DNA from 2 places in the Variovorax sp. J31P207 genome. Region 2 is predicted to be linked to the other one. Evidence: riboswitches for the same ligand, from Rfam matches in the RefSeq annotation. Region 2 holds a riboswitch; the other holds the start of a gene.
The links. Region 2 has a riboswitch for glycine ahead of gcvT (glycine cleavage system aminomethyltransferase GcvT). Riboswitches for the same ligand answer to the same signal wherever they lie in the genome.
Positions count from the first base shown of each region.

Region 1: it holds a riboswitch for glycine, as region 2 does, so the genes downstream of both, QTI68_RS13230 (D-amino acid dehydrogenase) here and gcvT (glycine cleavage system aminomethyltransferase GcvT) in region 2, are expected to answer to the same signal.

Region 1 is NZ_JASZYN010000003.1:414,832-419,671, reverse strand. Features, by position in the region: gene QTI68_RS13235 (FAD-dependent oxidoreductase) at 25-1,254, shown strand; glycine riboswitch at 1,258-1,343, shown strand; glycine riboswitch at 1,359-1,468, shown strand; gene QTI68_RS13230 (D-amino acid dehydrogenase) at 1,557-2,873, shown strand; gene QTI68_RS13225 (FIST signal transduction protein) at 2,834-4,102, opposite strand; gene QTI68_RS13220 (PhaM family polyhydroxyalkanoate granule multifunctional regulatory protein) at 4,113-4,811, opposite strand.
Region 2 is NZ_JASZYN010000006.1:348,828-375,355, reverse strand. Features, by position in the region: gene QTI68_RS22390 (flavin reductase family protein) at 1-398, opposite strand, end outside; gene QTI68_RS22385 (DUF3014 domain-containing protein) at 498-1,385, shown strand; gene QTI68_RS22380 (RNA polymerase sigma factor) at 1,390-2,667, opposite strand; gene QTI68_RS22375 (YciI family protein) at 2,679-3,110, opposite strand; gene QTI68_RS22370 (YciI family protein) at 3,133-3,555, opposite strand; gene gcvP (aminomethyl-transferring glycine dehydrogenase) at 3,693-6,602, opposite strand; gene gcvH (glycine cleavage system protein GcvH) at 6,631-7,008, opposite strand; gene gcvT (glycine cleavage system aminomethyltransferase GcvT) at 7,062-8,222, opposite strand; glycine riboswitch at 8,272-8,387, opposite strand; glycine riboswitch at 8,398-8,500, opposite strand; gene QTI68_RS22350 (hypothetical protein) at 8,531-9,031, opposite strand; gene QTI68_RS22345 (TRAP transporter large permease) at 9,107-10,399, opposite strand; gene QTI68_RS22340 (TRAP transporter small permease) at 10,396-10,908, opposite strand; gene QTI68_RS22335 (TRAP transporter substrate-binding protein) at 11,002-11,970, opposite strand; gene QTI68_RS22330 (glycine betaine ABC transporter substrate-binding protein) at 12,041-13,594, opposite strand; gene QTI68_RS22325 (alpha/beta fold hydrolase) at 13,721-14,512, shown strand; gene QTI68_RS22320 (ROK family protein) at 14,528-15,610, shown strand; gene QTI68_RS22315 (phospholipase D-like domain-containing protein) at 15,588-16,970, opposite strand; gene QTI68_RS22310 (glutathione S-transferase family protein) at 16,967-17,635, opposite strand; gene QTI68_RS22305 (5-methyltetrahydropteroyltriglutamate--homocysteine S-methyltransferase) at 17,694-18,812, opposite strand; gene QTI68_RS22300 (aromatic ring-hydroxylating dioxygenase subunit alpha) at 18,959-20,062, shown strand; gene QTI68_RS22295 (GntR family transcriptional regulator) at 20,059-20,820, shown strand; gene QTI68_RS22290 (PDR/VanB family oxidoreductase) at 20,834-21,844, shown strand; gene QTI68_RS22285 (ABC transporter substrate-binding protein) at 22,003-23,181, shown strand; gene QTI68_RS22280 (branched-chain amino acid ABC transporter permease) at 23,303-24,175, shown strand; gene QTI68_RS22275 (branched-chain amino acid ABC transporter permease) at 24,175-25,146, shown strand; gene QTI68_RS22270 (ABC transporter ATP-binding protein) at 25,143-25,901, shown strand; gene QTI68_RS22265 (ABC transporter ATP-binding protein) at 25,894-26,528, shown strand, end outside.

The DNA.
Region 1 (4,840 bases), on a different contig from region 2:
ATGCCCTCCCACAAGGATTCGGACATGCGCGTGGTTGTACTTGGCGCCGGCTTGCTCGGCGTGACTTCGGCCTATTACCTGCAACAGCTGGGCCACGAAGTGATCGTGGTCGATCGGCATGCGACACCGGCGGCCAAGGCGCGCGGCGTCGCTGCCGCCCGTCCCGGCGCAGCGACTGCGACCGCGCCGCCGAAGCGGCGCGGCAAGAAGCTCTCGAAGCTGCGCAGCGGCATCCGCCGCGGCTTCGCCCGGCTGATCGACCGCGCCGTCGGCACGCCGCCGAAGCGCGATCCGCTCGATCACCTGGTGCGCCTGGCCGCCTACAGCCGCAAGAGCGCGCGCGCCCTGGGCGACGAAACCGGCGTGCCGCACGGCGCGCGCACGGCCGGCCTCATGAACCTGTTCACCGACCCCGAGGCCTTTCGGGCCCGGATGGCGAACGCCACCCACTGGTCGGGGCTGGGCTGCGAGGAGCGGCTGTTGTCGGTCGACGAGGCCATTGGCCTGGAACCGGCGCTGGCGGCCATGCGCAGCAAGCTGGTCGGGGCCACCTACGCGCAAGAGGATCCGGCGCGCGACCCGGCCCAGTTCGCCGCCGGCCTGGTCTTCCTGTGCCGCGCCGCCGGGGTGCGCTTCATGACCCGCCACACGGTGGTCGCGCTCAAGGAGCAGGACGGTCGCATCGACCATGTCGAGTTGCTCGATGGCGCCGGCCGGACCACCACCTTGCGCGGCCAGGCCTATGTGCTGGCGCTGGGTGCCGCGAGCGTGCCGCACGCGGAAGACCTCGGCATCGACATGCCGCTGCGTTTCGTGCGCGAATACATCGTCACGATGCCGATCCTGGATCCCGCCATGGCGCCGCGCATCGCGTTGCGCGACCGCCAGGGCAAGCTGCGCATCGTGCGGATCGAAACCCCGGCCGGCGACCAGCTGCGGGTCCATGCGATCGTGATGGCCGGACTCGACGAGGAGGCCGAACCCGACTCCGACCGCTTCCAGGCGATCGTGCGCCGCACCGAGATGCTGCTGCCCGGCGTGGCCGACGCGAGCCGGGCCAGCTTCGACACGGCGATGCACGCGGTCAGCATCAACCGGCTGCCGATGATCGGCAAGACCCGGCTGCCCAACCTGTTCCTGAACACCGCGCCCGGCACCCGCACCTGGGTCCACGCCTGCGGCGCCGGCAAGTCGATCGCGCGCATCGTCAGCGGCCTGCGGCCCGAACTCGACTTCGCGTTCCGGCGCCCTTAGAATCCGCCCACTGCAGGAGAGCGGGCCCACGGGCCCCACCGAAGGCGCAAACTCCCATAAACGCTCAGGTCGGCCCACGTGATGGGCCTGTACTGCACCAACTGTCAAAGCCGTCTGGAGAGCCATCACGCCCATCGCGTGATGCACCGAAGGAGCAAACCCGCTGCGGGCGCAGCGGGTGAATCTCTCAGGTACCGAGGACAGGGGGAGCGGCAACTCGGACTTCCGGTCCGGTTGCCTTCGTTCCCGTCGGCAATCCGAACCGTCGCGTCCGAGCGCTGCAACCTTCAAGGGTTCTCGATATGCGCGTGATCGTTCTTGGCGCCGGCCTGCTCGGCGTGACCTCGGCCTACTACCTCCAGCAACTCGGCCACGAAGTGACCGTCATCGACCGCCAGGCCACGCCGGCGGCGGAAACCAGCTTCGCCAACGGCGGCCAGATCTCGGTCAGCCATGCCGAGCCCTGGGCCAATCCGGGGGCGCCGCTCAAGGTGCTGCAATGGCTCGGCAAGGAAGACGCCCCCCTGATGTTCCGCATCCGCGCCGACATGCGGCAGTGGCTCTGGGGCCTGCAGTTCCTGCGCGAATGCACGCCGGCACGCACCCGCCACAACATCGAGCAGATCGTGCGCCTGGGCACCTACAGCCGCGACACGCTGCAGCAGCTGCGGCGCGACACCGGCCTGGCCTACGACCAGCGGACCCAGGGCATCCTGCACTTCTACACGACGCAAAAGGAGTTCGACGCCGCGCTGGCGCCAGCCGAGCAGATGCGCGCGCTCGGCTGCGACCGGCGCGTGATTTCGGCCGACGAGGCGGTGAAGCTCGAGCCCGCGCTCGCCCACATCCGCCCGCAGCTGGCCGGTGCGACCTACACGGCGGAAGACGAATCGGGCGATGCCAACCGCTTCGCGCGCGAGCTGGTCAAGCTGGCCGAGACGGCCGGCGTGCGCTTTCTCATGAGCCACACGGTGACCGCGCTGCGCGAGGCCGGCGGCAGCATCGACCATGTCGAGGCGACCGACAGCGAAGGCCGCTTCCAGCGCATCCGCGGCGATGCCTTCGTGCTGGCGATGGGCTCGCTGAGCCCGCTCTATGCAGCGCCGCTGGGCATCCGGCTGCCGATCTATCCGGCCAAGGGCTATTCGGTCACGATGCCGGTCAAGGATGCGTCCAGGGCGCACCAGGTCTCGCTGACCGACGACGAGTTCAAGCTGGTGTTCTCGCGCTACACCTCGGCCGGTGGCGACCGGCTGCGGATCGCCGGCACCGCCGAGCTCAACGGCTACGACCGCGACCTGAACCGGGTGCGCTGCGAGGCTATCGTGCGGCGCGTCGAGGAACTGTTCCCCGGCGCCGGCGAGGCATCCGAAGCCCAGTTCTGGACCGGACTGCGCCCGGCGACGCCGAGCAACGTGCCGCTGATCGGCGGCACCCGGCTGCCGAACCTGTTCCTGAACACCGGCCACGGCACGCTGGGCTGGACCCACGCCTGCGGCTCGGGCAAGTCGATCGCGCGGATCGTGAGCGGGCTGAAGCCGGAAGTCGACTTCGCGTTCACCGGGCTGCGCGCAGCGGCTCAGTCCCCGGCGGTGAAGACGGTCAGCACGCCGGTGTAGCCGTAGAGGTGATTGCGGGCGATCTCGCCGGCGGCGAAGAAGCCGACCAGCGGGACATCGCCGAGGGCATGGCGCACGATCTGCAGCTCGGCACCGGGGGCGCCGAAATGCGGCCCGCCGCGGCCCGAACAGCTGACGTAGATGGCGCCCGCGATGCGGCGCGCCGGATGCGGCGCGGCCTCGGCCTCGCCGGCCGCGACTTCGCGCGCGGTGGCGAGCGTCTGCTCCTGCGGCTCCAGCTCCTCGCGGATCTCCGCGCAGACGCGCATCAGGTCGGCCCGCGCGGCCTGCGCGTTGCGGCGGCAGAAGCTCAGACGCATCCCGGTCTCGGCGTTGTCGGCGATCGCCACGCCGCGACGCGTCGGGTCGAGGCCGATGATGTGGCGTACCCGGACGTCGGCGCCGAGATCGCCGGTGCGCCGGACGCCGTCGCTTCCGGCCTCGACCAGTCCGACCAGGGTGGCGCGGACCGCGTCGATCGCCTGCTCGGGGGCATCGAGCGAGACCCGCAGGTCGGCCAGCAGGACGTCGAGCGCGGGCTCGCCATCGAGCGCCAGCAGCAGGTTGCCGTCGGCCTCGGTGATCTCGCGTTCGCGCGAGACCGGCTGGCAGCCCTGGGTCACGCGCGAGACCAGCCGCACGCCCTCGCCGAACACCACGCCCGACAGGCCGCCCGAGAACACGCCGCCGACCGCACCATGTCCGCGGATGTTGCCATTGCCGCCGATCGCGAATTGCAGCGAGCCGACCCGCCCGGAGGACAGGCCTCCGAACAAATAACCGGTGTCGGTGCGGTCCGCCATCTCGGCGATCAGTTCGCCGAGTTCGGGCGTCCGCGGGTCGGCATGGACCAGCGCCGTGTGGGCCGCGAAACCGCTCATTTCGGAGCTGGCCAGCGGCGCCACGCCGGAAAACACCCGGTACTGGTCGCTCGGCAGCTCGCACAGCATCACGCTGAGCGCCGGCTCGTCGAAGTACTCGGCGTTGTTGGCGGCCACGCCGACACCCACGGTGCCGGTCCAGTCGGTGATCTCGGGCAGTTCGGCCCCCAGGTGGTCGAGGATCTCCTGGGCATCTTCCCCGTAGTGGTCGGTGATGTAGAGCAGGCCCAGCGACGGCGCGCGGGCGTAGTCCGGCAGCGCCATCTGCGCCCGCAGCTGCGCCAGCACCAGGCCGGCCGCCATGCGCCATTGCGGATGGGTGGCGTGCCCGCTCGGAAACAGCTTCATGTCTGGCCTTTCAGCCCGCGCGCTTGCGCGCCGGCGCAGGCCGCTTGGCGGACGCGCTGGCGCCGCGGCGCGTGGCCGGTGCCTTCTTGGCGGCGGCGGCCGGCCTCTCGGCGGCCCGGGCCGGTGCGGACGCTGCGCCCGGGCCCGCGTGATCGCCCAGCGGCTGCGGCATCACCGGCATCTTCAGCTGGGAGGCCTCTTGCAATGCCGAACTGGCGATCTGCTGGAACTGCTGGGTCAACGCACCCCACCACTGGACCGGATCGACGACGCCAGCCGAGTCCTGGGCGGCGGCGGCCTTGGCGCGCTTCGGCGCCGGTGGCTCTTCGACCTCCGGCTGCGCTTCGGGTTCGGGTTCGGGCGCGGCGGACGGGGCCGGCGCGGCCGGCCGGGTGAAGGCGTTGGCGAGGTCTTCCATGCGGACGTTCATGCCGCGCAAGGTCGAGAGCGTCATCTTCTGCACCTCGAGCGCCTGGATGGTCGCCTTCAGCGCGTGGCCGTTCTGCTCGAGCCAGTACTGCACCGTCTTGAGCTCCTGGATGCGCTTGTCGACCTCTTCGATGCTCAGCGTCGGCGCCACCCAGCTCGACAGGCTCGGCAGGCCGGGCACGGCGCCGGGCGAGGCGCTGGCGCCGCCCGTCAGATTCTTGAGGAAGTCGAAGCCCGGAACGAACTGACTGAAGGCGAAGGGCTTGCTGGCGTCGCTCATGGCGTGCTCCGGGTCTGTGTTTCTTGTCT
Region 2 (26,528 bases):
AACGCGACCGGCGCCTCGGCGATGCGCGGTGGCTTCACGGCCCGGCTCGGCAGCGGCGTGAAGCCGACCACATCGAGCTCGCTCACGTGCGGCGGATGGCGGTCGCCGCAGCGGTGCATCTGCTCGGCGATGTCCTCGTCGGCCAGGTGGACCACGAACTCGCCGGTGCGCACGATGTTGGCGGCCGTGTCCTTGAGCGCGTTGTCCTGCAGCCGGTTGACGCTGATCATCACGATCGGCGGCTCCTCGCCGAGCATGTTGAACATGCTGAAGGGCGCGGCGTTGACGACGCCGTCGGGGCCGAGGGTGGTGACCAGGGCGATCGGGCGTGGCACGATCAGGCTCGCCATGAGCTTGTAGCGCTGGTATTCGGTGAGAGCGGAAAAGTCGATGTCCATTCGGATTCCTTGACGGTCACAGGGCGTTACGGCACGAGGCGCCGGCGTGGTTTCCAATGGACCGCATGCAACGCCCGTGATTCAAAGGAGGATTCGAACATGCCCGAAAGGGACCCAGCAGATTTCAGGCCAGCGCGCGAGTCCTCGGTCTGGACCTTGGTCGTCGTCGTGGTGGTGATTCTCGCCGCTGCCTTCGGTTGGTGGCGATGGTCCCTGCAGAAGGAGCCGCCGCCGGCACCGCCTGCCGCCAGCGCGCCGCCCCCGCCCGACCGGCCCGCCGATGCGCCGGCCCCGGCCCCGGTCGCGACCGGCCCGCAGAACCTGGTCGATGCCCTGGCCCAGCCCGATGCGGCACTGCCGGCCCTGAACGACGCCGACGGCCGCGTCGCTGCGGCGCTCAACGAGCTGCTGGGCAAGAAGGCGGTGGCCTCCTTCCTCGACACCAGCGGCTTTGTGCGCCACTTCGTCGCCACCGTCGACAACCTGCCGCGCGCACAGGCCTCGTCGCGCATGTGGCCGACCCAGCGCGCGCCCAAGGCCTTCGAGGTCCAGGGCAACGGCGAGGTCAAGACCATCGGGATCGACAACGCCAGCCGCTACACGCCGTTCGTGCTGTTCGCCGAATCGGTCGACAGCGCCCGGGCGGCGGCGCTCTATGCCCGGCTCTATCCGCTGTTCCAGCAGGCCTACGAAGAGCTGGGTTACCCGAACCGCTACTTCAACGACCGCCTCGTCGCCGTGATCGACCACCTGCTGCAGGCCCCGGAACCCCAGGGCCCGGTGCAGGTGAAGCTGACCGAAGTGAAGGGCGAGATGGCGGGCGGGCAGCCCTGGGTCAGCTACGAATTCGTCGATCCGAAGCTCGAGTCGCTCTCGGCCGGCCAGAAGATGCTGGTGCGCATGGGTCCGGTCAACGAGCGCCGCATGAAGGCCAAGCTGAAGGAACTGCGGGCCCAGGTCGCGACCGGGGCGGTGGCGAAGAAGTAGCGCTTCAGCCGCCTGCGGCGCTCTGCGCGCGCGCCAGCAGCAGCTTGCGCTCGCGCGCGTTGCGCGTGAGTTCGGCGGCCCGCTTGAACTCCTCGCAGGCCTCGGCATGCCGGCCCAGCCTGGCCAGCAGGTCGCCGCGCACGCTCGGCAGCAGGTGGTAGCCCTGCAGCTGCGGCGCCGATCGCAGCGCGTCGACGTGCTCGAGCCCGACCGCCGGACCGAAGGCCATCGACAGCGCGACCGCCCGGTTCAGTTCGACGATCGGCGACGGCGCGAGCTGCGCCAATGCCTCGTAGAGCGCCGCGATGCGGGGCCAGTCGGTCTGCGCTGCCTCCTGCGCACGGGCGTGGCAGGCGGCGATGGCGGCCTGCAGGGCGTAGGGGCCGAGCGCGCCGCCGAGCTGCTCCGCCCGTGCCAGCGCCGCCAGGCCACGACCGATCAGCAGCCGATCCCAGCGGGCGCGGTTCTGCGCCAGCAGCAGCACCGGTTCGCCATCGGCATCGACCCGCGCGGCGGCCCGCGAGGCCTGGATCTCCATCAGCGCGACCAGGCCATGCACCTCCGGCGCGTCGGGCATCAGTTCGGCCAGGATGCGCCCCAGGCGCAAGGCTTCGTCGCACAGCGCGGGCCGCATCCAGTCCTCGCCGGCGGTGGCGGCGTAGCCTTCGTTGAACACCAGGTAGATGACTTCGAGCACCGAGGACAGGCGGGCGCCGAGCTCGTGCCCGCGCGGCGCCTCGAAGGGCACGCGCGCGGCGGCCAGCGTCCGCTTGGCGCGCACGATGCGCTGTGCGATCGTGGCCTCGGGCACCAGGAAGGAGCGCGCGATCTCGTCGGTGGTGAGCCCGCCCAGCAGCCGCAGGGTCAGGGCGACCCGGGCTTCCGGCGACAGCACCGGATGGCAGGCCGTGAAGACCAGCCGCAGCAGGTCGTCGCCGACCTGGTCGTCGAGGGCGGCGTCGACCGCGTCGGCGAAGTCAGAGGCGGCGATGGCGTGCCGGGCATCGATCTCGCGGGCGATCTCGCCTTCCTTGTGGGCGTGCAGCGTGCGCTTGCGCAGGAGGTCGATCGCGCGGTGCTTGGCGGCCGCCGTCAGCCAGGCGGCGGGATTCTCGGGGATGCCTTCGCGCGGCCATTGCTCGAGGGCCGCGAGCAGCGCGTCCTGCGCCAGTTCCTCGGCCAGGCCGAGGTCGCGCACCCGGCGCGCCAGCGCGCCGATGATGCGGGCCGACTCGATGCGCCAGACGGCGTTGATCGTTCGGTGCGTCTCGGTCGCATCCATGCGTCGTCGTCTCAATCGCGGGCCGCGGCGCGTTCGCGCAGATGCGCTTCCTGCTCGCGGATCTCGGGCGCGAACTCGGCACCGAAGTCTTCCGCCTCGTAGACCTGGCGCAGCTCCAGCGCGACCTTGCCGTGGCCGTCGATCGGCGGCCAGCGCTTGACCCATTCGAGCGCTTCCTCGCGCGATCCGACCTGGATCAGGGTGAAGCCCGCGACCAGTTCCTTGGTCTCCGCGAAAGGCCCGTCGACCACTGTCGGCTTGCCGCCTGCGAACTGGATGCGGGCGCCGCCGCTGGCACTGGGCTTGAGGCCCATGCCGTCGAGCATCACGCCGGCATCGATCATCGCCTTGTTGTAGGCCATCATGTCGCTGACCAGCTGTGCGGTGGGCATGGCGCCGGCCTCGGTCTCGGCGTCGGCCTTGCGGATGATCATGAACTTCATGGTCGTGCCTCCTTCGGTCCGTTCAAGGCCGCTTCGAGCGGGCCGCGTCGAACACCCGCTTTTCCTGCTCGCGCAGCTCGGGCGTCAACTCGGCGCCGAAATCGTCCATCTCGAACACCTGGCGCAGCTCGAGTTCGGCGCCGTCGTCGAAGGGGGCTCGGCGCAGCCATTCGAGCGCTTCCTCTTTCGAGCGCACCTGCCAGAGCCAGAAGCCGGCGATCAGCTCCTTGGTCTCGCTGAAGGGGCCGTCGATGACGGTGCGCTCCTTGCCGGAGAAGCGCATGCGCGCCCCCTTCGAGCTCGGGTGCAGGCCTTCGCCGGCGAGCAGCACGCCGGCCTTGACCAGCGCCTCGTTGTAGTTGCCCATGTCGGTCAGCAACTGCTGGCTCGGCATCACGCCGGCTTCGGATTCCTTGCTGGCCTTGACGATCACCATGAATCGCATGTCCTTGCTCCTTCGGTTGCGAGGCCGGCGGCGGTCGGGAATCGACCGCGCGCTGCCGGGCTCTCCAGGACGTCGAAGCAGCGGAGGCGAAATCGACAGCCCCGCGGGCCGTCGATTGAAAAAATATGTATCTCGCCTCAGCCGTTGGCGTAGGCGTCCACCGGCACGCAGCTGCAGAACAGGTTGCGATCGCCGTAGACGTTGTCGACCCGCCCGATCGGCGGCCAGTACTTGGTCTGCCGGAGGCTGGCCAGCGGGAAGGCGCCGAGCTCCCGTGAGTAGGGACGCGTCCATTCGCTGCCGAGCAGGCTGGCCGCGGTGTGCGGGGCGTTGCGCAGCGGGTTGTCCTCCTTCGGCCAGATGCCTTCCTCGATGCGGCGGATCTCGCCCCGGATCGCGATCATGGCGTCGATGAAGCGGTCGAGCTCGGCCAGCGGTTCGCTTTCGGTCGGCTCGACCATCAGCGTGCCGGGCACAGGGAAGCTCAAGGTCGGCGCATGGAAGCCGTAGTCGATCAGCCGCTTGGCGACATCCTCGGCGCTGACGCCGCTGGCGTCCTTGAGCGGACGCAGGTCGAGGATGCACTCGTGCGCCACGTGGCCATTGGGGCTCGCGTAGAGGGTCGGGAAGTGGTCCTTGAGCCGGGCGCTGATGTAGTTGGCGCTAAGGATCGCGGTCTCGGTCGCGGCCTGCAGGCCCTTGGCGCCCATCATGCGGCAATACATCCAGCTGATCGGCAGCACCGCGGCATTGCCCAGCGGCGCCGCCGACACCGCGCCGACCGCGCCGTTGGACGCCAGTCCGCCGGTCGCATGGCCCGGCAGGTAGGGCACCAGGTCCTCGACCACGCAGACCGGGCCGACACCCGGCCCGCCGCCGCCGTGCGGGATGCAGAAGGTCTTGTGCAGGTTCAGGTGGCTCACGTCGCCGCCGAACTCGCCCGGCGCCGCCACGCCGACCAGCGCATTCATGTTGGCGCCGTCGACATAGACCCGGCCGCCGTGCGCGTGCACGATCTCGCAGAGCTCCTTGACGCGGGTCTCGAAGACGCCGTGGGTGCTGGGGTAGGTGATCATCACGGCGGCCAGCGTGTCGCGATGCTGCTCGCAGGCGCGCGCCAGGTCGTCGATGTCGACATTGCCTTCGGCGTCGCAGCCGGTCACCACCACCTTCATGCCCACCATGTGGGCGCTGGCCGGATTGGTGCCGTGGGCGGAAGACGGGATCAGGCAGACATTGCGGTGCGCTTCGCCCCGGGCCTCGTGGAAGGCCTTGATCGCGAGCAGGCCCGCGTACTCGCCCTGCGATCCGGCGTTGGGCTGCAGGCTGATGCCCGCATAGCCGGTCGCCTCGCAGAGCCAGGCGCGCAGCTGGGCATCGAGCTGGGCATAGCCCAGCAACTGGTCGGCCGGCGCGAACGGATGGATGTTCGCGAACTCGCGCCAGGTGATCGGGATCATCTCGCTGGTCGCGTTGAGCTTCATGGTGCAGCTGCCGAGCGGGATCATGCTGCGGTCGAGCGCCAGGTCCTTGTCGCTCAGGCTGCGGATGTAGCGCAGCATCGCGGTCTCGCTCTTGTGGGTGTTGAACACCGGATGCGCCAGGAAGTCGCTGGTGCGGCGCAGGTCCTCGGGGATGCGGATGCGCACCGTGGCGGCGATGGCGTCGAAGTCGGGTCCGCGCGTGCCTTCGGTCGCGAACAGACCCCACAGCATCTCGACGTCGGCGCGCGTGGTGGTCTCGTCGAGTGACAGGCCCAGATGCTGCTGCAGGCGATGGCGCAGGTTGACGCCCGCCGCCTCGGCGCGTTCGTGGATGGCCTGGGTGTCCTCGCCGGTGTGGATGGTGAGCGAATCGAAGGCGGTGTCGTTGACCAGTTCGCGGCCCATCTGCTCCAGGCCCTGCGCCAGCACCGCCGTCAGCAGGCCCACGCGCTGCGCGATGCGGCGCAGGCCTTCGGGCCCATGGTAGACCGCGTACATGCTGGCGACCACCGCCGGCAGCACCTGCGCGGTGCAGATGTTCGAGGTCGCCTTCTCGCGCCGGATGTGCTGCTCGCGCGTCTGCAGCGCGAGCCGATAGGCCGGCTGGCCGTGGGCGTCGACGCTGACGCCGACCAGCCGGCCGGGCAGCGAGCGCTTGAACTCGTCGCGGCAGGCCAGGTAGGCCGCATGCGGGCCGCCGTTGCACATCGGCATGCCGAAGCGCTGGGTGGTGCCGCAGACGATGTCGGCGTCCCAATCGCCGGGCGGCGCCAGCAGGGTCAGGGCCAGCAGGTCGGCGGCAACGCAGAAGGCCGCCTGGCACTGGTGGGCGTGGCCGGCCAGCGGACGCAGGTCGTGCACGTGGCCGGTGGTGGAGGGGTATTGCGCCAGGGCGCCGAAGAAGCCGCCGCTGGCCATCAGCAGCGGCAGCGGCTCGGTGGCGGTGCTGACCTTGACCACGATGCCGAGCGGCGCCGCCCGGGTGCGGAGCACCTCGATGGTCTGAGGATGGCAGTCGCCCGAGACCAGGAACACGTTGCTCTTGCTCTTGACGCTGCGCCGGGCCAGCGTCATCGCCTCGGCCGCGGCGGTGGCCTCGTCGAGCATCGAGGCGTTGGCGATCGCCATGCCCGTCAGGTCGCAGACCATGGTCTGGAAATTAACCAGCGCCTCCATGCGGCCCTGGGAGATCTCGGCCTGGTAGGGCGTGTAGGCGGTGTACCAGGCCGGGTTCTCGAGCACGTTGCGCAGGATCACGCCCGGCGTGTGGGTGCCGTAGTAGCCCTGGCCGATGAAGCTCTTCGCCACCTTGTTCTTCGCCGCGATAGCCTTGAGTTCGGCCAGCGCGTCGGCCTCGGTGATCGGCGCCGGCAGCCGCATCGGCCGGCTGCGGCGGATCGCCGGGGGCACGATGCCGTCGATCAGTTCGGCGCGCGTGGTCGAGCCGATGGCCGCGAGCATCGCCGGTTCGTCTTCGGCCTCGATGCCGATGTGGCGGGCGATGAATTCTTCGGCGTTCTGCAGTTCGCGCAGCGAGGGATGGAAAGGCACGGGCGTCGGCATGGAGGGCTCGGGTGGTGGGGCGTGTGAATCAGTTGTCGGCGGAGAACTTCTCGTAGGCGGTTTCGTCGAGCAGGGGCTCGAGTTGGGCCGGTTCGCTCACCCGCACCTTGAAGAACCAGCCTCCGTCCATCGGCGCACTGTTGGCCAGCGAGGGATCGGCGCGCAGGTCTTCGTTGACTTCGATGATTTCGCCGGAGACCGGCATGAAGACATCGGCCGCGGCCTTGACCGATTCGACGACACCCGCGACCTCGCCCTGGGCAAATTTCTTGCCGACTTCGGGCAGGTCGACGAAGACCACGTCGCCGAGCGCGTCCTGTGCATGCACCGTGATGCCGACGGTGACCAGTGCCGCGTCGGCTTCCTGCCGCACCCACTCGTGGTCCTTGGTGTACTTGATGGTCATGGGGAAAACTCCTTGGAAAAAAGGCTGGCTTGGAGAAATTGGAGAAGAGGGTGTCAGCCGCGGTAGTACCGGGCCGGCACGAAGGGCAGCGTGCTGACTTCCATCGGCACCGGCTTGCCCCGCACCATGGCCTGCAGTCGGGTGCCCGGTTCGGCATAGGCCAGCGCGACGTAGCCCATGGCGACCGGCCGGTCGACGCTGGGGCCGAGCAGGCCGCTGGTGACCTGGCCGATGGGCAGGCCCTCGAAGGATTCGAGCACGCAGCCCTCGCGCACCGGCACGCGCTCCAGCGCGACCAGGCCGACGCGCTGGCGCTTCAGCGTCTCGTGGTCGAGGTGGCCGGCGGTGCCGCTCGCGGCCGTGAGTTGGGCCAGCACCCTGGCCGCGCCCGGAAAACCGCCTTCGCGTGCGCCGCCGCTGCGCCGGACCTTCTGGATCGCCCAGCTCAGCGCCGCTTCGACCGGCGTCGTGCTTTCGTCGATGTCGTTGCCGTAGAGGCAGAGGCCGGCCTCGAGCCGCAGCGAATTGCGGGCCCCCAGGCCGATCGGCTGGACCTCGGGCTGGGCCAGCAGCAGCCGGGCCAGTGCCTCGGCGTCCTTGGCCGCGACCGAAATCTCGAAACCATCTTCGCCGGTGTAGCCGCTGCGCGTGGCGAAGGCCTCGATGCCGCCGATGCGGACCGGGCCGCCGGTCATGAAGACGAAGCGCTCGATGCCCGGCGACAGCCGCGCCAGCACGGCCGCGGCCTGCGGACCCTGGAGCGCGAGCAGCGCGTGGTCGGGCATCGGCTGCACCTGGCAGCGCTGCCCGATCCGGGCCTGGATATGGGCGATGTCGGCCGCCTTGCAGGCGCCGTTGACGATCACGAACAGCGAGTCGTTGCCTTCGTTGAAGAACATCAGGTCGTCGAGGATGCCGCCCTGGTCGTTCAGCAGCAGGCCGTAGCGCTGCTTGCCTGGCGCCAGGCCGATCACGTCGACCGGCATCAGGCTCTCGAAGGCGGCCGCCGCATCAGGCCCCACCAGGCGCAGCTGGCCCATGTGGGAAATATCGAACAGGCCGGCGGCCGCGCGGGTGTGCTTGTGCTCGGCCATCACGCCGGCGGGGTATTGCACCGGCATGGTGTAGCCCGCGAAGGGCACCATGCGGGCGCCGAGCTCCAGGTGCAGGGCGTGGAGCGGAGTCTTCAGCAGTACGTCGGATGCGGCGGCCAAGGGCGGTTCTCCAAAGGGGCAGTGCTTGTTCCATGACGAGAAGCCATGGGCCACCCCTGCTGTCCGCTTTACCTGAGAGATTCGCCCCACGATCGGGGTTTGCTCCTTCGGTGGGCGGCACGGCACGCCTGGCGCGCCGAACCACCTCTCTCCAGCAAGGAAACGCCCGTAACCGGGCGTCTTGTCAGTCCTTTTGCCTGAGCGTTCGGGCCCTTGTTTCGGGGGACCTGCGCCTTCGGCGGCCCCACCGCGGCGGGACGCTCTCCTGACCGCAGAAGTGTAAGGGAATCGGGAGCCGGCCGGCGACTTCAGTGCACCGGCGATGCCGGAAGCAATTTCTCGATGCGCTCGCGGATCGCCTCGGCGCGCGCGGCGCCCGCCGCCTGCTCGATCTCGCCGAGCATCGCGCGGGCGGTGACCAGCATCGAATCGCGGTCGCGCGCCTCGCGCAGCGCTTCGCGGAAGCGCTCGGCCAGCACCGGGTCGCGGCGCACGAACATGCGCTCGCAGAGGTCGAACAGGAACATGCGGGTGGTGGCCAGCGAGGGCTTGCCGTCGAAGATGTCGGCCGCGACCGGTGCCGCTTCGATCACTTGGACCGTTTCGGCCGGGCGGCCCTGCAGGTAGCCCTCCTGCACCAGGTGGTGTGCCACCCGGCCGGCTTCCTCGCGGCCGCCGAACAGGGTGCCGAAATCAGTCAGCGAGCGCTGGCCGTCGGCCATCAGCAGCAGGGCGCGCTCGCGCTGGCCCAGCGTGCGGCGGCCGGGCTGGAGTTCGTGGCGCGCCTTGTCGGTCTTGGTGAGGAACATGGGATGCTGCAGCGTCTTGAGGCGAGCGCTGCAGCATCGGGTATCAGCGTGACATCTTCGTGAAATCTTCCCCGGCTACTTGAAGCCCCACAGATGCGGCAGCCAGGTGCTGAGCGCGGGCACGAAGGTCAGCACCAGCAGCACCGCGCCGTGCGCCCAGAGAAAGGGCACCAGCTCGCGCACCAGCTGCGACATCGGCACCCGCGAGACGTTGCAGGTGACGAACAGCAGCCCGCCCACCGGCGGCGTGATCATGCCGAGCGTCAGGTTGTAGATCACGATCATCGCGAAGTGGATCGGATCGATGCCGAGCTTGACCGCCACCGGTGCCAGGATCGGCGCCAGCACCATCACGCCCGGCAGCGGCTCGATGAAGATGCCGAACAGGAGCAGGAAGATGTTCACGATGATCAGGAACATCCAGGGCGACAGGTTCATCGCGGCCAGCCATTCGGCGAGCTGTTGCGGCACGTTCTCGATCGTCAGGATCCAGGCGAAGGAAGCCGACAGGCCGATGATGATCAGCACCGACGCCGAGAGCAGCGCGGAACGCGAGAGGATGTCGGGCAGGGCCTTCCATTCGAGCGTGCGATAGACGAACTTGCCGCACACCAGCGCATAGAAGACCGCCACCACCGAGGCCTCGGTGGGCGTGAACCAGCCGGCGCGCATGCCGCCGAGGATCACCACCGGCAGCAAGATTGCGGGGATCGCCTTCCAGGTCGTCAGCAGCACCTCGCGCCAGGGCGGCATGCCGCCGTCGCCCTTGTAGTTGCGCTTCTTCGAGACGTGGAAGTTCACCACGCACATCGCCACCGCGATCAGGATGCCCGGGATCAGTCCTGCCACGAACAGGCTGCCGACCGAGACGTTGTCGTCCTGCAGCGCGTAGATGATCATGATGATCGAGGGCGGGATGATCGGGCCGACGATCGCCGTCGACGCGGTCAGCGCCGCGGCATACGAGCGGTCGTAGCCGGCCTTGTCCATCATCTTGATCAGCATCGAGCCCGGCCCCGCGGCATCGGCCAGTGCCGAGCCCGAGATGCCCGAGAAGAAGGTCAGCGACACCACGTTGGTGTAGCCCAGGCCGCCGCGCCGATGGCCGACGAACTGGCCCGCGAAGCGCAGCAGCACCTCGGTCAGCGAGCCGCCGCTCATGAGTTCGGCGGCCAGGATGAAGAACGGCACCGCCATCAGCGGAAAGCTGTCGATGCCGGTGAAGGTCTCCTTCAGCAGCACCATCAGCGGAAAGGATTCGGCCAGGATCAGCGTGGCGGCGGTGGCCAGGCCGAGCGCAAAGGCGACCGGCACGCCGATCGCGAGGAAGACGCAGACCGAGAGGATCAGGACCAGGCTGGCGTTCATAGCGAGGCGCTCGCGGCCGCATCGAAATGCGCATCGGAGGCGAATTCACGGCGCAGCACGTAGCCGCGCACGATCAGCAGCCAGTGGACGATCAGCAGCAGGCCACCGAAGAACATCGCGCTGTAGATGTAGGCAAAGGGGATCTGCGTCACGGCCGTGAGCTGGAACATGGTGCGTTCCATGTAGAGCCAGCCGTACCAGACCATGAAGCCGAAGAAGGCGAACAGCAGCGCCGCGACCAGGGCACGCATCGCGATCGCGGCCTTGGCCGGCAGCGCATCCTGCAGGTTCTCGACCGCGATGTGGCCGCCGTAGCGCAGCACCGGGCCGGCGCCCAGGAAGGTGAGCCAGATCATCATGTGGCGCGAGACTTCCTCGGCCCATTCGAGCGAGTTGCTGGTGAGGTAGCGCATCGCGACGTTGATGAAGATGATCACCGACATCGATGCGAGGAGCAGGATCAGCGCCCAGCGGTTGGCGGCCAGGAAGTAGTGTTCGAAGGTTTTCACTGCGGCTTCTTGTTGTTGTGGGAGCGGGCAAGGAAACCGCCCGGTGCCATCGCTGGCTCACCGGGCGGCGCTGCCTGGGCGCGCGGCGCGCGCCTACTGGACGTCGGTGATCTTCTTGATGTTGTCGGCGCCGAATTCCTTGGCATAGCCGACGTAGGCCGGCTTGAGCGCCTCGCGGAAGGCGGCGCCGTCGACCTTGCGCACCACCTTCATGCCGTCCTTCTCGAGTTGCGCGATGCCGTTGTCCTCGTCTTCGTTGACCTTCTTGCGCTGGGCAGCGCCGGCCTTCCGGGCGGCGTCGAGGAAGACCTTCTTGTCGGCGTCGGAGAGCTTGTTCCAGACCCTGGGCGAAAGCAGCAGCAGGGCCGGGCTGTAGACATGCCCGGTCAGCGAGAGGTGGTTCTGCACCTGCGCGAACTTGGCCGACAGGATCACGGGGATCGGGTTCTCCTGGCCATCGACCGTGCCTTGTTGCAGGGCACCGAACAGCTCGGGGAAGGCCATCGGCGTCGGCAGGATGCCGAAGGTGCGGTAGCCGTCCATGTGCACCTTGTTTTCCATGGTGCGCATCTTCAGGCCGGCGGCATCGGCCGGCTTGACGATGTCGCGCTTGCTGTTCGTCATGTGGCGAAAGCCGTTCTCGGTCCAGCCCAGCGCGATGATGCCCTTGCTCGGGAACTTGGCGAGGATGTCCTGGCCGATCGGGCCGTCCATCACCTTGCGCGCGTGGTCGTAGTCGCGGAACAGGAAGGGGATGTCGACGATCTTGACCTCGGGCACGAAGTTGCCGACCGGACCGGTCGAGGTGTTGACCAGGTCCTGGGTCCCCAACTGGACCGCCTCGATCTGTTCGCGCTCGCCGCCGAGCGCCGAGTTCGGGAACTGCTGGCACTTGTAGCGGCCTTGCGTACCCTTCTCGACTTCGTCGCAGAACACCGTCGAGCCGACGCCGTAGTGCGACTCCTTGGTGGTCGCGTAGCCGATCTTCAGCGTGGTGGTCTGGGCGAAGGCGCTGGCGCCGAGGGCGAGCGAGAGGCAGGCGGCGAGGGTGCCGAGTTTCATGTTGTCTCCGGTGTTGGAAGGATGCCCGCGCGACTATGCCTGAAGCGCGCGCGCGGCCCCGTCGGGACTTTCACGGACCCGGGTCTGTGCCAGGGCCGCGATAGGGGCGCCGCAACAGGTACTCGAGCGACTCGAAAAGCGCTTCGCTCAGCAGCGCCAGCGCCGCGGCCGGCACGGCGCCGGCGATCAGCAGTTCGCGGTCGTTGAGCGCCAGACCGGTCACGATGCGTTCGCCGAAGCCGCCGGCGCCGATGAAGGCGGCGATGGTGGCGGTGCCGATCGCGATGGTGGTCGCGGTGCGCACGCCGGCCAGCAAGGTCGGCATGGCCAGCGGCAGCAGCACCGCGCGCAGGTTCTGGCCGCCGGTCATGCCGAGCGCGATGCCGGCGTCGCGCAGGCCGGTGGGCACTTCGGCCAGGCCGGTCACGGTGTTGCGCATGATCGGCAGCAGCGAATAGAGCGTCAGCGCGATCAGCGCCGGCAAGGTGCCGATCACGCCGAGCAGCGAGATCAGCACGGCCAGCAGCGCCAGCGAGGGAATGGTCTGCAGCAGCCCGGTCGCCCCCAGGACCAGCGCGCGCAGCCGCAGGTGTCCGAACACCGCGACCCCGACCGGCACCGCGATCAGGATCGCGACAGCGACCGAGATCGCGACCAGCAGCAGGTGCTGGCGCGCGAGCCGGCCGAGGTCGGGTCCGAACAGCTTGGCCATGAAGCCGCGGGCGCCTTCGCCGCGTTGCGCCGCGGCGCGCGCGCCCGGTTGCGCCGCGGCCAGGAAATCGCGTGCGATGACGTCGAAGGCCACGCCCTGCAACTCTGCGCGCGCATTCATCGCGATCATGGCGTGCTCGTCGATCCGGCCCTCCAGCTGTTGCAGCGCGGCCCAGGCCGCCGGCAGCCGGGCCGGCAGGTCGAGCCGGTACAGCAGCACGGCGTCGTAGCGGGGAAAGTAGTGCCGGTCGTCCTCGAGCACGCGCAGGCCGAGGTGGTCGATCTTGGCGTCGGTGGTGTAGATGTCCATGACGTCGATCTGCTTGGCGGCGATCGCTTCATAGGCGAGGCCGTGGTCGAGTCCGGTCGGCGCCTGAATGAAGCCGTAGCGTGCTGCCAGGCCCTGCCAGCCGTCGGCGCGGCCGATGAATTCGTTCGAAAGGCCGAAGCGCAGTTCGCGCCGGCCGGCCAGGTCGCTCAGGGTGCGGATGCCGAGCCGCTCGGCGTCGGCGGCCCGTATCGCGAGCGCATAGCCGTCGTTGAATCCGAGCGGCACCGCCACGCCGAGCCCGAGCGGGCGCAGCGCGGCGTTCATTTCCTCGCGCGTCATCGAGGCCTGGCCCTTGAGGATCTCGAGCGCGATGGTGCCGGTGTATTCGGCGTAGACATCGATGCCGCCGGATCTCAGCGCCTCGTAGACGATCGCCGTGTTGCCCAGCCCTTGCCGCACCACCGGGGCGACGGCGGTATGCGGCGCCGCGGTCTGCGCCAGCACCTCGGCCAGGATGTAGGACTCGGTGAAGCGCTTGGAGCCTGCGCGTAGCGGCTGTTCCTGCGCGGCCGCGGCCAGGGCGGTGCCGAGCAGGAAGATGAAAGCCAGGGCGGCAAGCCCGGTGCGGCGCAGCAGTTGCATCGCGGCCAGTGTATCGGCGCTGGCACCCGTGCGCCCGTCCTGGTGTCAACGGTTGGGGGCCTTCTCCTACAGCCGATGGTGCGCGCCGCTGATTCGATCACGCGCATCCGGCCAGCATAGTGAAGGGTGCTCATCAACTATGTCCGTCGCGGCCAGGGAAAGCCTTTGTTGCTCGTGCACGGGCTGGGCAGCAACTGGCGGACCTGGCAGACCATCCTCGACCCTCTGGCCGCCGAGCGCGCGGTGGTGGCGATCGACCTGCCCGGTTTCGGCAAGAGCCCGCCGCTGGAAGGCGAGGTCACCTTGCGCACCCTGGCCGGTGCGGTGGCCCGCTTCCTGGACGAACACGATCTGTGCGGTGCCGACGCGGTCGGCAGTTCGATGGGCGCGCGCCTGGTGCTGGAGCTGGCGCGCCGCGGCCAGGTGCTGGGCACCGTCGTGTCGCTGGGGCCGGGCGGCTTCTGGGCCGGCCGTGAGCATTTGGCCTATCAAATCTCGGTCTGCCTGTCGATGCGGCTGGCGCGCGGCTTCGAATCCGCCATGCCCGCCCTGGTGACCCATTCATGGGCGCGCACGCTGCTGCTGGCGCGGTTCTCGGCGCAGCGCCACCGGCTGTCGCCGGCGCTGGTGCAGGAGGAGATGCACAGCTACGCCGTGGCGAAATCCTTCCAGCTCATGCTGGACGATTTCGTTCGCGGATCGCCGCCGCTCGAAGGCGCGGCCCTCGGCACGCTTGCCAAGCCCGTCGTGATCGGCTGGGGCCGGCTCGACAAGGTGTGCCTCCCGCGCCAGGCGGCGCGCGCGCAAGCGCAGTTCCCCGACGCCCGGCTGCACTGGTTCGAGCGCTGCGGCCACTATCCGCACTGGGACCAGCCCGAAGAAACCGCCCGCCTGATCCTCGACACCACCGCTGATTGAAATGCACCTGCCGCAATGAAGAAACACCACCCGCACGGCGCCCGCGAACTCCCTTCGGTCACGGTCGACGGCTACAGCCTGCAGCTGCGCGGCAAGGATGGCTTCATCGGCGACCAGGCCAGCCAGACCGCGTTCAGGCAGCTGCTGGAGCGCTGGCGCCAGCGCCGCCGCCGCAAGGGCAATGATCCGCTGGGCGGCGTGCATTCGAAGGATCTCAGCAAGCGTGAACTCGACGAGGCACTGGGAGAGACGAAGACCTCCGAGGCCGCCGACATGCTGCACGGCGCGATCGAGGAATTCGCGGAAGAACTGGCCTGGGTGATCGATCGCTTCATGCGCCAGCCTTCGTGGAAAGGCGTGCAGCGGATCGTGATCGGCGGCGGCTTTCCGGGCAGCGACGTCGGCGAGCGCGCGGTGCTGCAGGCGGCGGCGATCCTGCAGCACATGAAGGTTTCGGTCGAACTGGCGCGGATCTGCCACGAGCCGGACGACGGCGGCCTGCTGGGCTGGGTTCACCTGGTGCCGCCGCCGATGCGGAAGGGGCACGACGCCATCATCGCGCTCGACATCGGCGGCACCAACGTTCGCTGCGGCATCGTCAAGCTGCGCAAGAAGCGGGCGCCCGACCTGTCGAAGGCCAAGGTGGTGCGGCGCGAGAAATGGCGGCATGCGGACGATCGCCCGAGCCGCAAGGTGCTGATCGACCGGCTGGCCGAGATGGTCGAGGCGCAGATCCGCTACAGCAGGAAGCAGGGCATCCGGCTGGCGCCTTTCATCGGTATCGCCTGCCCGGGGTTGATCCGCAAGGACGGCTCGATCTCGCGCGGCGCCCAGAACCTGCCGGGCGATTGGGAGAGCGACAACTTCCACCTGCCGAGCGAACTGATCAAGCGGCTGCCGGAGATCGCCGGCCAGCCGACCGTGGCGCTGATGCACAACGACGCCGTGGTGCAGGGGCTGAGCGAATTGCCGTTCATGCAGGACGTGAAGCACTGGGCGGTGCTGACCATCGGCACGGGACTGGGCAATGCCAGCTACACCAACAAGACCGGGCCCGGCAAGAAAGACAAGAAGGCTAAAGCTGGAAAGCGATCGTGAGCAAGAGCCCTTCGGCAACGTCGCGCACCAGGCCCGGCCGGCGCGCCCGGTAGGTCTCGCCGGCCGAGGCCGTGGTCTCGATCCATTGCGCCAGCCAGTCGACCTCGGCACGGCCGTAGAACACCACCGCCGCCTCGTGGTTGAGCAGCAGGCTGCGCAGGTCGAGGTTGATCGAACCGCAAAGCGCCAGGTCCTCGTCCATGACCACGGCCTTGGCATGGGCCATGAAGGGCAGCATCTTGAACATCACGCCGGCGCGCGCCAGGTCTCGCATGGTGCGGGCGCGCACGAAGTCGGCGAGGCGGTGGTTCGACCGGGCCGGGATCGCGATCGTGACCTGTACGCCGCGCCGGGCGGCGAGCCGCAGCGCATCGCGCAGCCCGTCGCCGGGGACGAAGTAGGGCGTCACCGCGAGCAGCCGGTGCTCGGCGCGGAAACAGGCGTCGATCAGCAGCGCCTGCGCCGTGTCCTCGGTCTGGTCGGGGCCGCTGGGCAGGAACTGCGCCAGGCCGCCGTGGTCCTGCGGGCCCGCATTGGCCGCGATGGCGCGCGACTGGCGTCCGCGCACCGAGGTCCAGTCGTGATCGAACTGGCGCGCCGCCGCGGCCGCCGCGTCGCCGCGCAGGTCGAAGGACAGGTCGCGCCAGGGCACCGGATGGGCGTCGTTGCCGGTGAAGTATTCGCCCGCCAGGTTGCGGCCGCCGGACCAGAGCCAGTGGTCGTCGGCGATCGTGAGCTTGCGGTGGTTGCGCAGGTTGCGCGGGCCGCTGCGCCGCAGGCTGAAGATCGGCCGGAACACCGCGACCTCGGCGCCGGCATCGCGCAGCGAGTCGAAGTGCGTGCGCGGCAGCGACAGGGCGCCGAAGCCGTCGAGCAGCACCCGCACCTTGATGCCGCCGCGGGCCCGGCGCGACAGGCGGTTGATCACCTCGTGCCCGAGCGCGTCGTCGCCGATGATGAAGGTCGAGACGTCGAGCGAATGGCGGGCGCTTTCGATCACCTCGAACAGCGCGTCGCGCGCGCCCGCGCCGTCGGAATGCAGCCGGGTGTCGCAGCGGCTCGGCGCCGCGAGGCCGAAGCTCTCGACCAGCTCGGCTGCCCAGTGTCCCGCCGGCGCCGAGCGCGGCGGCCGCGGGATGCCCACCGGCCGGAGCTTGCGCTGGCCGAACATCAGGTACATCGGCAGGATCACGTAGGGCAGCAGCGCCAGGCCCATGACCCAGGCGATGGCGGTGGTGGGCGCGCGCTGCTCGCGCCGTGCGCGGGTCGTGAGCACGTAGACCAGCAGGGCGAAGGTGACGACCAGCAGATGCTGCGACGGCGAGGGCAGCCAGTCGAGCAGGTCGTCGATCTGGTTCACGGGCGGGCCAGCGCCTGCAGGTGCGGTGGCACCGGTCGGCCCTCGGAAGCCAGGAACCGCATCATCGCGCCGACCACCTCGCGCACCGGCGGCCGCGCCCCCACCCGTTCGCGCCAGGCCAGCAGGCGCGGCGTGGCCTGCGTCATCAGCGCGCCCTTGCGCTCGGCGAACACCTGCGCCATGTAGAAGGCGATGTCGACGAAGGAATAACCGCCCGCGAGGTAGTCGCGCTGGGCGAGCAGCGCCTCGAGCCTGGCGTAGAAGGCGGCACAGCCGGCGCAGGCCGCGACCGCGGCCGGGCTCTGCATGTCGTCCTGCAGCCCGAACAGCTTGATGACGTGCGGGAAGAACACCTCGTCGGATTCGAGCTCGAGCCGGCGCGCGTGGGCCCGGGCCGCCACGTCGCCGGGCCACAGGGCGGGCTCGGGGAAGCGGTCTTCGAGGTACTCGAAGATCTGGGTCGAGTCGAACAGTTCGACCTCGCCGTCAATCAGCACCGGCACCTGCCGTTTCGGATTGACCCGCAGCACCTCCGGGTGCCTGGGCTCGTAGCGGTCGTCGCGGTCGAAGGGCACCATGATGCACTCGAAGGCGAGGCCCTTTTCGAGCGCCGCGATCTGCACCTTGGCGCCGAACATGCTGAGGGGGCCGGAATAGAGCTTCATGGCCCCCGAGCCTACTTCACACCGGCCCGGAGTCCAACCGGGCGGCGTTGGGGCGGGGCTACGCGCCCCAGACTTCCCGGGCGGTCTCGACCACCAGCCGCAGCTTGGCGCGCTGCGCCTCGACCGCGATGTTGTTGCCGTGCACCGTGCTGGAGAAGCCGCACTGCGGCGACAGCGCGAGCTGGTCGAGCGACACGTACTTGGCGGCCGCCTCGATGCGGGCCTTGAGTTCGTCCTTGTCTTCCATCTCGCCGAACTTGGTGGTCACCAGGCCCAGCACCACGGTCTTGCCCTTGGGCAGGAAGCGCAGCGGCCGGAAGTCGCCCGAGCGGGCGTCGTCGTATTCGAGGAAGTAGGCGTCGAGGTCCATCTCCTTCAGCAGCGCCTCGGCCACCGGCTCGTAGTTGCCGGCCGCGGCGTGCGTGCTCTTGAAGTTGCCGCGGCACAGGTGCATCGCCAGGATCATGCCCTCGGGCTTCTGCGCCACCACCTTGTTGATGAAGGCGGCGTAGCGGTGCGGCAGCTCGTTCGGGTCGTCGCCGCGCTGGCGCGCCGCTTCGCGCATCCTCTCGTCGCAGAGGTAGGCGAGGTTGGTGTCGTCCATCTGCACGTAGGTGCAGCCAGCGGCCGCGAGCGAGCGCAGCTCGTCGCCATAGGCCTTGGCGACGTCGTCGTAGAACACCGGGTCGAGTTCGGGGTATGCCTCCCGGCTGATGCCGGCGCGCCCGCCGCGGAAGTGCAGCATGGTGGGCGAGGGGATGGTCACCTTGGGCGTGTTGCCCGCCGACACCTGGCTCTTGAGGTATTCGAAGTCGGCCAGCTGGATGTTCTTGGCGTGGCGCACCTTGTCGATCACGCGCATCACGGGGGGCGCAAGTTCCTCGGTGCCGTCCGGCTTGCGGATGGTGACCGGGATGTCGGTCTTGACGCCGCCGAGCTGCTCGAGGAAGTCGATGTGGAAGTAGGTGCGGCGGAATTCGCCGTCGGTGATGCTCTTCAGGCCGATGTCTTCCTGGAACTTGACGATCTCGGTGATCGCCTTGTCTTCGACCTTGCGCAGCTGCTCGGGCGTGATCTCGCCCTTGGCTTTCTGCTCGCGGGCTTCGAGCAGGTATTTCGGGCGAAGGAAGCTGCCGACGTGGTCGTAGCGGGCAGGCAGGGACGCGTGCTGGGACATGGGATGGCTCCGTCGTATCTGGAAAAGAACGGTCGATCGTATCCGCACAGGGAATCCCTGCAATGGATACCGAAAGATCGGTATTTACCCTTGATTTGGCTGAAAACAATGGACTTTAGCGCATTGCTGTATACATTGCGTATCCCATGAAAGCCGAAACCCGCCCCTTTCCGCTCGATGCCTGGTATGCCGCCGCCTACGACGTCGAGGTCGCGCACGCGCTGCTCCCGCGCACGATCTGCAACCAGAAGCTGGTGCTCTACCGCCGCACCGACGGGCAGGTCGCGGTGCTCGAAGACGCCTGCTGGCATCGGCTGATGCCGCTGTCGCTCGGGCGGCTCGAGGGCGACGAGGTGGTCTGCGGCTACCACGGCCTGGTCTACAACAGCCAGGGGCGCTGCACCTTCATGCCGAGCCAGGAGACGCTCAATCCCTCGGCCTGCGTGCGGGCCTATCCGGTGGTCGAGAAGCACCGCTTCGTCTGGGTCTGGCCGGGCGACCCGGCCAAGGCCGATCCGGCGCTGGTGCCCGACATGCACTGGAACGACGACCCCGAATGGGCCGGCGACGGCAAGATGATCCGGGTGGCGTGCGACTACCGTCTGGTGGTCGACAACCTCATGGACCTGACCCACGAGACCTTCGTCCACGGCTCGTCGATCGGCAACCGCGCGGTCGCCGAGGCGCCCTTCGTCGCCACCCATGGCGACCGCTCGGCGACGGTCACGCGCTGGATGGAGGGCATCGAGGCGCCGCCGTTCTGGGCCGGACAGATCCACCATGCGCGCGGCTACCGGGGCCCGGTCGACCGCTGGCAGATCATCCGCTTCGAGGGCCCGTGCACGGTCAACATCGACGTCGGCGTGGCCGAGGCGGGCAGCGGAGCGGTGCCGAGCGACGGCCGGCCCGGCGACCGCAGCAAGGGCGTCAACGGCTACGTGCTCAACACCATCACGCCCGAGACCGACAAGAGCTGCCTCTACTTCTGGGCCTTCGCACGCAACTACTGCATCGGCGAGCAGCGCCTCACGCACCAGTTGCGCGAGGGCGTGGCCGGCATCTTCCGCGAGGACGAGCTGGTGCTCGAGGCCCAGCAGCGGGCGATCGACGATCGGCCCGACTACAGCTTCTACAACCTCAACATCGACGCCGGCGCGATGTGGGCGCGGCGCCTGATCGACCAGATGGTGGCGCGCGAGAAGCCGCGCGCGCCGACGATTCCGATCCAGCCGGTGGGGATTTCCTCATGAGCGCTGTCGGATTGACCCCCGAGCCGGTCGAGGCCGGCGGTTCCCACGCGGTCAAGGCCCAGCTGCGCCTGCGCGAGATGATCCTGGCCGGCGAGCTGGCCGGCGGCGCCCGCATCGCCGAGGTGGCGGTGTCGGAACTGCTGGGCGTCTCGCGCACCCCGGTGCGCAGCGCGCTGATGCGGCTCGAACAGGAAGGGCTGCTCGAAAGCCTCCCCAACGGCGGCTATGCCGTGCGGACCTTCTCGGAGCGCGACGTGGCCGACGCAATCGAGCTGCGCGGCACGCTCGAAGGCCTGTCGGCGCGGCTGGCGGCCGAGCGCGGCGCGCCGCCGGTGGTGCTGCGCGAGGCCAGGGCCTGCCTGCGGCGCATCGACGAGCTGCTGCGCCAGCCGGCGCTCGACGATGCCGCCTTCTCGCGCTACGTCGCCTTCAACGAGGAGTTCCACCGGCTGCTTTCGGAGATGTCGGGCAGCGCGCTGATCGCCAAGCAGATGGAGCGCGTCATCAACCTGCCGTTCGCCTCGCCCTCGGGCTTCGTGGTGGTGCAGGCCAATTCGCCCGCCGCCCGCGACATGCTGCTGATCGCGCAGGACCAGCACGGCCAGGTGCTCGACGCGATCGAGAACCGCGAAGGCTCGCGCGCCGAGGCGCTGATGCGCGAGCACAGCCGGATCGCCCAGCGCAACTTGCGGGAAGCGCTGCACGGCGCCCAGAACCATCCGCTGCCGGGTGTGCAGTTGATACGCCGCAGAGCATGAAGAAGCCCAGAAGATGAAAAGCGATATCCACTGGATGCCAGCGCGCATCAGCGCCATCAAGGACCTCAGCCCCACCGTGCGCGAATTCGAGATCACGCCCGAATCGGGCGAGGTCGCAGGGCATGAGCCGGGCGCCCACCTGCAGGTCCAGGTACTGGTCGGCGCGCCCGGCGCCGGGCGCATGCAGAACCGTTCCTACTCGGTGGTCGGCGCGCCCGACGGCCGCAGCTGGCGGATCGCGGTCAAGCGCCTCGATGACGGCCGCGGCGGCTCGCTCGCGATGTGGCGGCTGGCCATCGGCGACCGGCTGCTGGTCAGCGAACCGCAGAGCCACTTCGGCCTCGACCTGACGGCGCCCGGCTACCTGCTGGTGGCTGGCGGGATCGGCATCACGCCGCTGGTCTACATGGCGCAGCGGCTGGCGGCGCTGGCCGAGCGCGGCGGCGTCCCGGTGCGCATGCTCTATGGCGCTCGCAACGCGTCCGAGCTGGCCTACCTGCCCGAGCTGCGTGCGGCGCTGGCGCCGCACCCGAGCGCCAGCGTGCAGGCCCACACCGGCGCGGCGCCGATCGACTTCGCCGCCGAGATCGCCGCGTTGCCCTCCGGCGGCCAGCTCTATACCTGCGGCCCCGTGCCGATGCTCGAGGCGGTCAAGCGGGCCTGGGCCGCCGCCGGCCGGCCGCAGGCCGACCTGCGCTTCGAGACCTTCGGCAGCAGCGGCCGGCTGCCGACCCAGGCCTTCGAGGTGCGGATTCCGCGCCACGGCCTCGCCATCACGGTGCAGGCCGGCAGCACGCTGCTCGAAGCGCTCGAGGGCGCCGGCGTCCAGACGCTCTGGGACTGCCGCCGCGGCGAGTGCGGCCTGTGCGCGATGGACGTGCTGGCGGTCGACGGCGAGATCGACCACCGCGACGTGTTCCTGAGCGAACACGAAAAGGCATCCGGGCGCCGCATCTGCGCCTGCGTCTCGCGCGCGGTCGGCACGATCACGCTCGACTCCGCCTGGCGACCGGACAATCCCTGAGATCCCGCACGCGTTGCGCGATCATCGCGCAGCCGTTTTACTGATCGCGCAGAATTCGCAGCCCGGGCTTGAAGCCTAGGTAGTTGCCGGCGTCCGGGCCTGCTTGCATCTGGTCACAATATCCCCCGTCACGCTTCCACTGAAAAAGGAGAGTTCCCATGCTTCGTCGCCATCTCGTCCAGGCCGCCAGCCTGACCGCCATCGCGCTGGCCTTGCCGCTGGCCGCCCAGGCACAGGACAACACCTTCAAGATTGGCCTGATCCTGCCGATGACCGGCCAGCAAGCCTCCACCGGCCGCCAGGTCGAGGCCGCCGCCAAGCTCTACATGGCGCAGCATGGCGACACGGTTGCCGGCAAGAAAGTCCAGCTGATCGTCAAGGACGACACCGGCCTGCCCGACGTCGCCAAGCGCCTGGCGCAGGAACTGGTGGTGAACGACAAGGTCAACGTGCTGGCCGGCTTCGGCCTGACGCCGATCGCGCTGGCCGTGGCGCCGATCGCGACCCAGTCGAAGACCCCTGCCATCACGATGGCGGCCGCCACCTCGGCCATCACCCAGGCCTCGCCCTACATGCTGCGCTCCAGCTTCACGCTGCCACAGGCCGCGGTCGCGATGGGCGACTGGGCGCCCAAGAACGGCATCAAGTCGGTGGTCACGCTGGTGGCCGACTACGGTCCGGGCAACGACGCCGAGAAGTTCTTCGCCGAGCGCTTCGAGCTCAACGGCGGCAAGGTGATCGAGAAGCTGCGGGTGCCGCTGCGCAACCCCGACTTCGCCCCCTTCCTGCAGAAGGTGCGCGACGCCAAGCCAGATGCGCTGTTCGTCTTCGTGCCCTCGGGCGCCGGCGCGGCCGTGATGAAGCAGTTCCTGGAGCGCGGCATGGACAAGGCCGGCATCAAGCTGATCGGCACCGGCGACGTGACCGACGACGACCAGCTCAACGACATGGGCGAAGGCGCGCTCGGCGTGGTCACCTCGCACCACTACTCGACCGCCCACCCCTCGGCGATGAACAAGAAGTTCGTGGCCGACTTCGAAGCCGCCAACAAGAACATGCGGCCGAACTTCATGGCCGTCGGCGGCTACGACGGCATGCGCATCATCTACGAGGCGCTCAAGACCACCAAGGGCCAGGGGGGCGGCGATGCGCTGCTGGCCGCGATGAAGGGCCAGGTCTTCGAGAGCCCGCGCGGCCCGGTGCTGATCGACGCCCAGACCCGCGACATCACGCAGGACATCTACCTGCGCAAGGTCGAGAAGAAGGACGGCCAGCTCTGGAACATCGAGTTCGACGTCATCAAGGCGGTCAAGGACCCAGGGAAAAACAAGCAGTGATGCTCGGCACGCAGGCATCTTTTCGGGAAACACCGCGGAACCGGCTTTGCCGGGCCGCTGGTGTTGCCCCCGGTAGGGGGTGGGCGCCCGACACGAAGTGCGGGCAACCTGGGGGCGAGCTTTGTTGACCATTCTTTTCGACGGCATTGCCTACGGCATGCTGCTGTTCGTGCTCGCGGTCGGCCTGGCCGTGACGCTGGGGCTGATGAACTTCATCAACCTCGCGCACGGCGCCTTCGCGATGGCCGGCGGCTATCTCACGGTGTTCGCGATGCAGAAGCTGGGCGTGCCCTTCCTGCTGTGCCTGCCGCTGGCCTTCCTGGTGGTCGGCGCGGCGGGGGCGCTGCTCGAGCGCACGCTCTACCGGCCGATGTATGGCAAGTCGCACCTCGACCAGGTGTTGTTCTCGATCGGGCTGGCCTTCATGGCGGTGGCGGCGGTCGATTACTTCGTCGGCTCCTCGCAGCAGAACATCCACCTGCCCGAGTGGCTGCGCGGGCGCACCGAGATTGGCGACGGCGCCTTGCTGCTGGGCATGGGCCACTACCGCATCTTCATCATCGCGGTCTGCACCTTGCTCACCGTGGTGCTGCAGCTGATCCTCTCCAAGACCCGCTTCGGCAGCCGGCTGCGCGCGGCGGTCGACGATCCCCGCGTGGCGGCCGGGCTGGGCATCAACGTCAACGTGGTGTTCCTGCTGACCTTCGCGGTGGGCTCGGGTCTGGCGGGGCTCGGCGGTGCACTGGGCGCCGAGATCCTCGGCCTCGATCCGACCTTCCCGCTCAAGTACATGGTCTATTTCCTCATCGTGGTCTCGGTCGGCGGCACCTCGTCGATCACCGGGCCGCTGCTGGCCGCGCTGCTGCTCGGCGTCGCCGACGTGGCGGGCAAGTACTTCATCCCGAAGATGGGCGCCTTCACGGTCTACCTGCTGATGATCCTGATCCTGATGTGGCGGCCGCAGGGGCTGTTCACGCGCAAGGGGGGCAAGTGATGGAATTCAGTCAGCCCTTACTGCAGAAGGCGCGCTGGCGCCCCTGGGAATACGCACTGTGGGTGGTGGCCTTCGCGCTGCCGCTGCTGGTGCCGTCGCATGCGCTGATGATCAACGAGATCGCCATCGTCGCGCTGTTCGCGATGTCGCTCGACCTGATCCTCGGCTACACCGGCATCGTGTCGCTGGGCCACGCGGCCTTCTTCGGCTTCGGCGCCTATACGGCGGCGCTGTTCGCCAAGCACGTGATGCCCGATCCGACGATCGGCCTGGTGGTGGCCATCGCGCTGTCGGCGGCGCTGGGCGCCGTGGCCAGCGTCACCATCCTGCGCGGCAGCGACCTGACGAGGCTGATGGTCACCCTGGGCACCGCGCTGCTGCTGCTCGAACTCGCCAACAAGCTCGACTGGCTCACCGGCGGCGCCGACGGGCTGCAGGGCGTGGTGATGGGGCCGGTGCTTGGGGTCTTCGACTTCGACCTGTTCGGCCGCACCGCTGCCTGGTATTCGCTGTCGGTGCTGCTGCTCTTGTTCCTGCTGATGCGTCGGCTGGTGCATTCGCCCTTCGGCGCCACGCTCAAGGCGATCCGCGACAACCGGCTGCGGGCGATGGCGATCGGCATCCCCGTGGTGTCGCGGCTGGCCGTGATCTACACCGTGGCGGCAGCCGTGGCGGGCGGCGCGGGCGCGCTGCTGGCCCAGACCACCGGCTTCGCCTCGCTCGACGTGCTGGCCTTCGACCGTTCGGCCGACGTGGTGCTGATGCTGGTCATCGGCGGGGTCGGCTGGCTCTACGGCGGCATTGCAGGCGCAATCGTCTTCAAGCTGCTGCAGGACACGCTGTCGACCGTCACGCCGCAATACTGGATGTTCTGGATCGGTCTGATCCTGGTGCTGCTGGTGCTGGTCGGGCGCGACCGGCTGCTCAAGCCCTGGACCTGGTTCGGCGCGCGCAAGGCGGTGAAGCCATGAGCGACATCGTGCTCACGGCCACCGGCCTCGTGATGCGCTTCGGCGGCATCACGGCCACCAACAACGTCACGCTGAACCTGCGGCGCGGTGCCCGCCATGCCCTGATCGGCCCCAACGGTGCCGGCAAGACGACGCTGATCAATCTGCTGACCGGCGTGCTCACGCCGACCGAAGGCCGCATCGTGCTCGAGGGCGAGGACATCACGCGGCTGGCGCCGCACCGTCGGGTGGCGCGCGGCATGGTGCGCACCTTCCAGATCAACCAGCTGTTCGACTCGATGACGCCGCTGGAGACGCTGGCGCTGGTGGTCTCGCAGCACAGCGGCGTGGGCGCGCAGTGGTGGCGCCCGTTGGGCTCCTCGACGGCGGTGGCCGAACGGGCCGGGCAGTTGCTCGAGCAGTTCCGCCTGGCCGACGTCGCCCAGCAACAGACCCGCCATCTGGCCTACGGCAAGCGGCGGCTGCTCGAGATCGCGATCGCGCTGGCTTGCGAACCGCGCGTGCTGCTGCTCGACGAGCCGGTCGCGGGGGTGCCGGCCGGTGAACGCGAAGAACTGCTCGAGACCGTGGCGGCATTGCCGGCCGACGTCTCGGTGCTGCTGATCGAGCACGACATGGACCTGGTCTTCAGCTTCGCCGACCGGATGACCGTGCTGGTCAACGGCACGCTGCTGACCGAAGGCGATCCGGACACGATCGCCAACGACCCGAAGGTGAAAGAGGTCTACCTCGGACACGGAGCCGCGCATGAGTGAGTTGCTGCGCATCGAGAACCTGAGCGCAGGCTACGGCGAGGCCGTGGTGCTGCATGACGTCGGGCTCGCGCTCGGCGAGGGCCAGACGCTGGCGCTGCTGGGCCGCAACGGCACCGGCAAGACCACGCTGATCAACACGCTGGCGGGCGCGACGCGCCAGCACGGCGGCAGCATCACGCTCGGCGGCACGGCGCTGCACAAGCTGTCGCCGCACCTGCGGGCTGCGGCCGGCATCGGCTGGGTGCCGCAGGAACGCAACATCTTCAAGTCGCTGACGGTGCACGAGAACCTGACGGCGGTAGAGCGGCCGGGCCGCTGGAATCCGCAGCGGGTCTACGAGATGTTCCCGCGGCTGGCGGAGCGCAAGGGCAACCTGGGCACGCAGCTGTCGGGCGGCGAGCAGCAGATGCTGGCCGTCGGCCGCGCGCTGGTGCTGAACCCGACCCTGCTGCTGCTCGACGAGCCGCTCGAAGGGCTGGCGCCGATCATCGTCGAAGAGCTGCTGCGTGCGATCCGCCGCATCACGCGCGACGAGGGCCTGGCGGCGATCATCGTCGAGCAGCATCCGCAGGCGATCCTCGCGATCTCCGACGAGGCGGTGGTGCTCGACCACGGCACCGTGGTGCA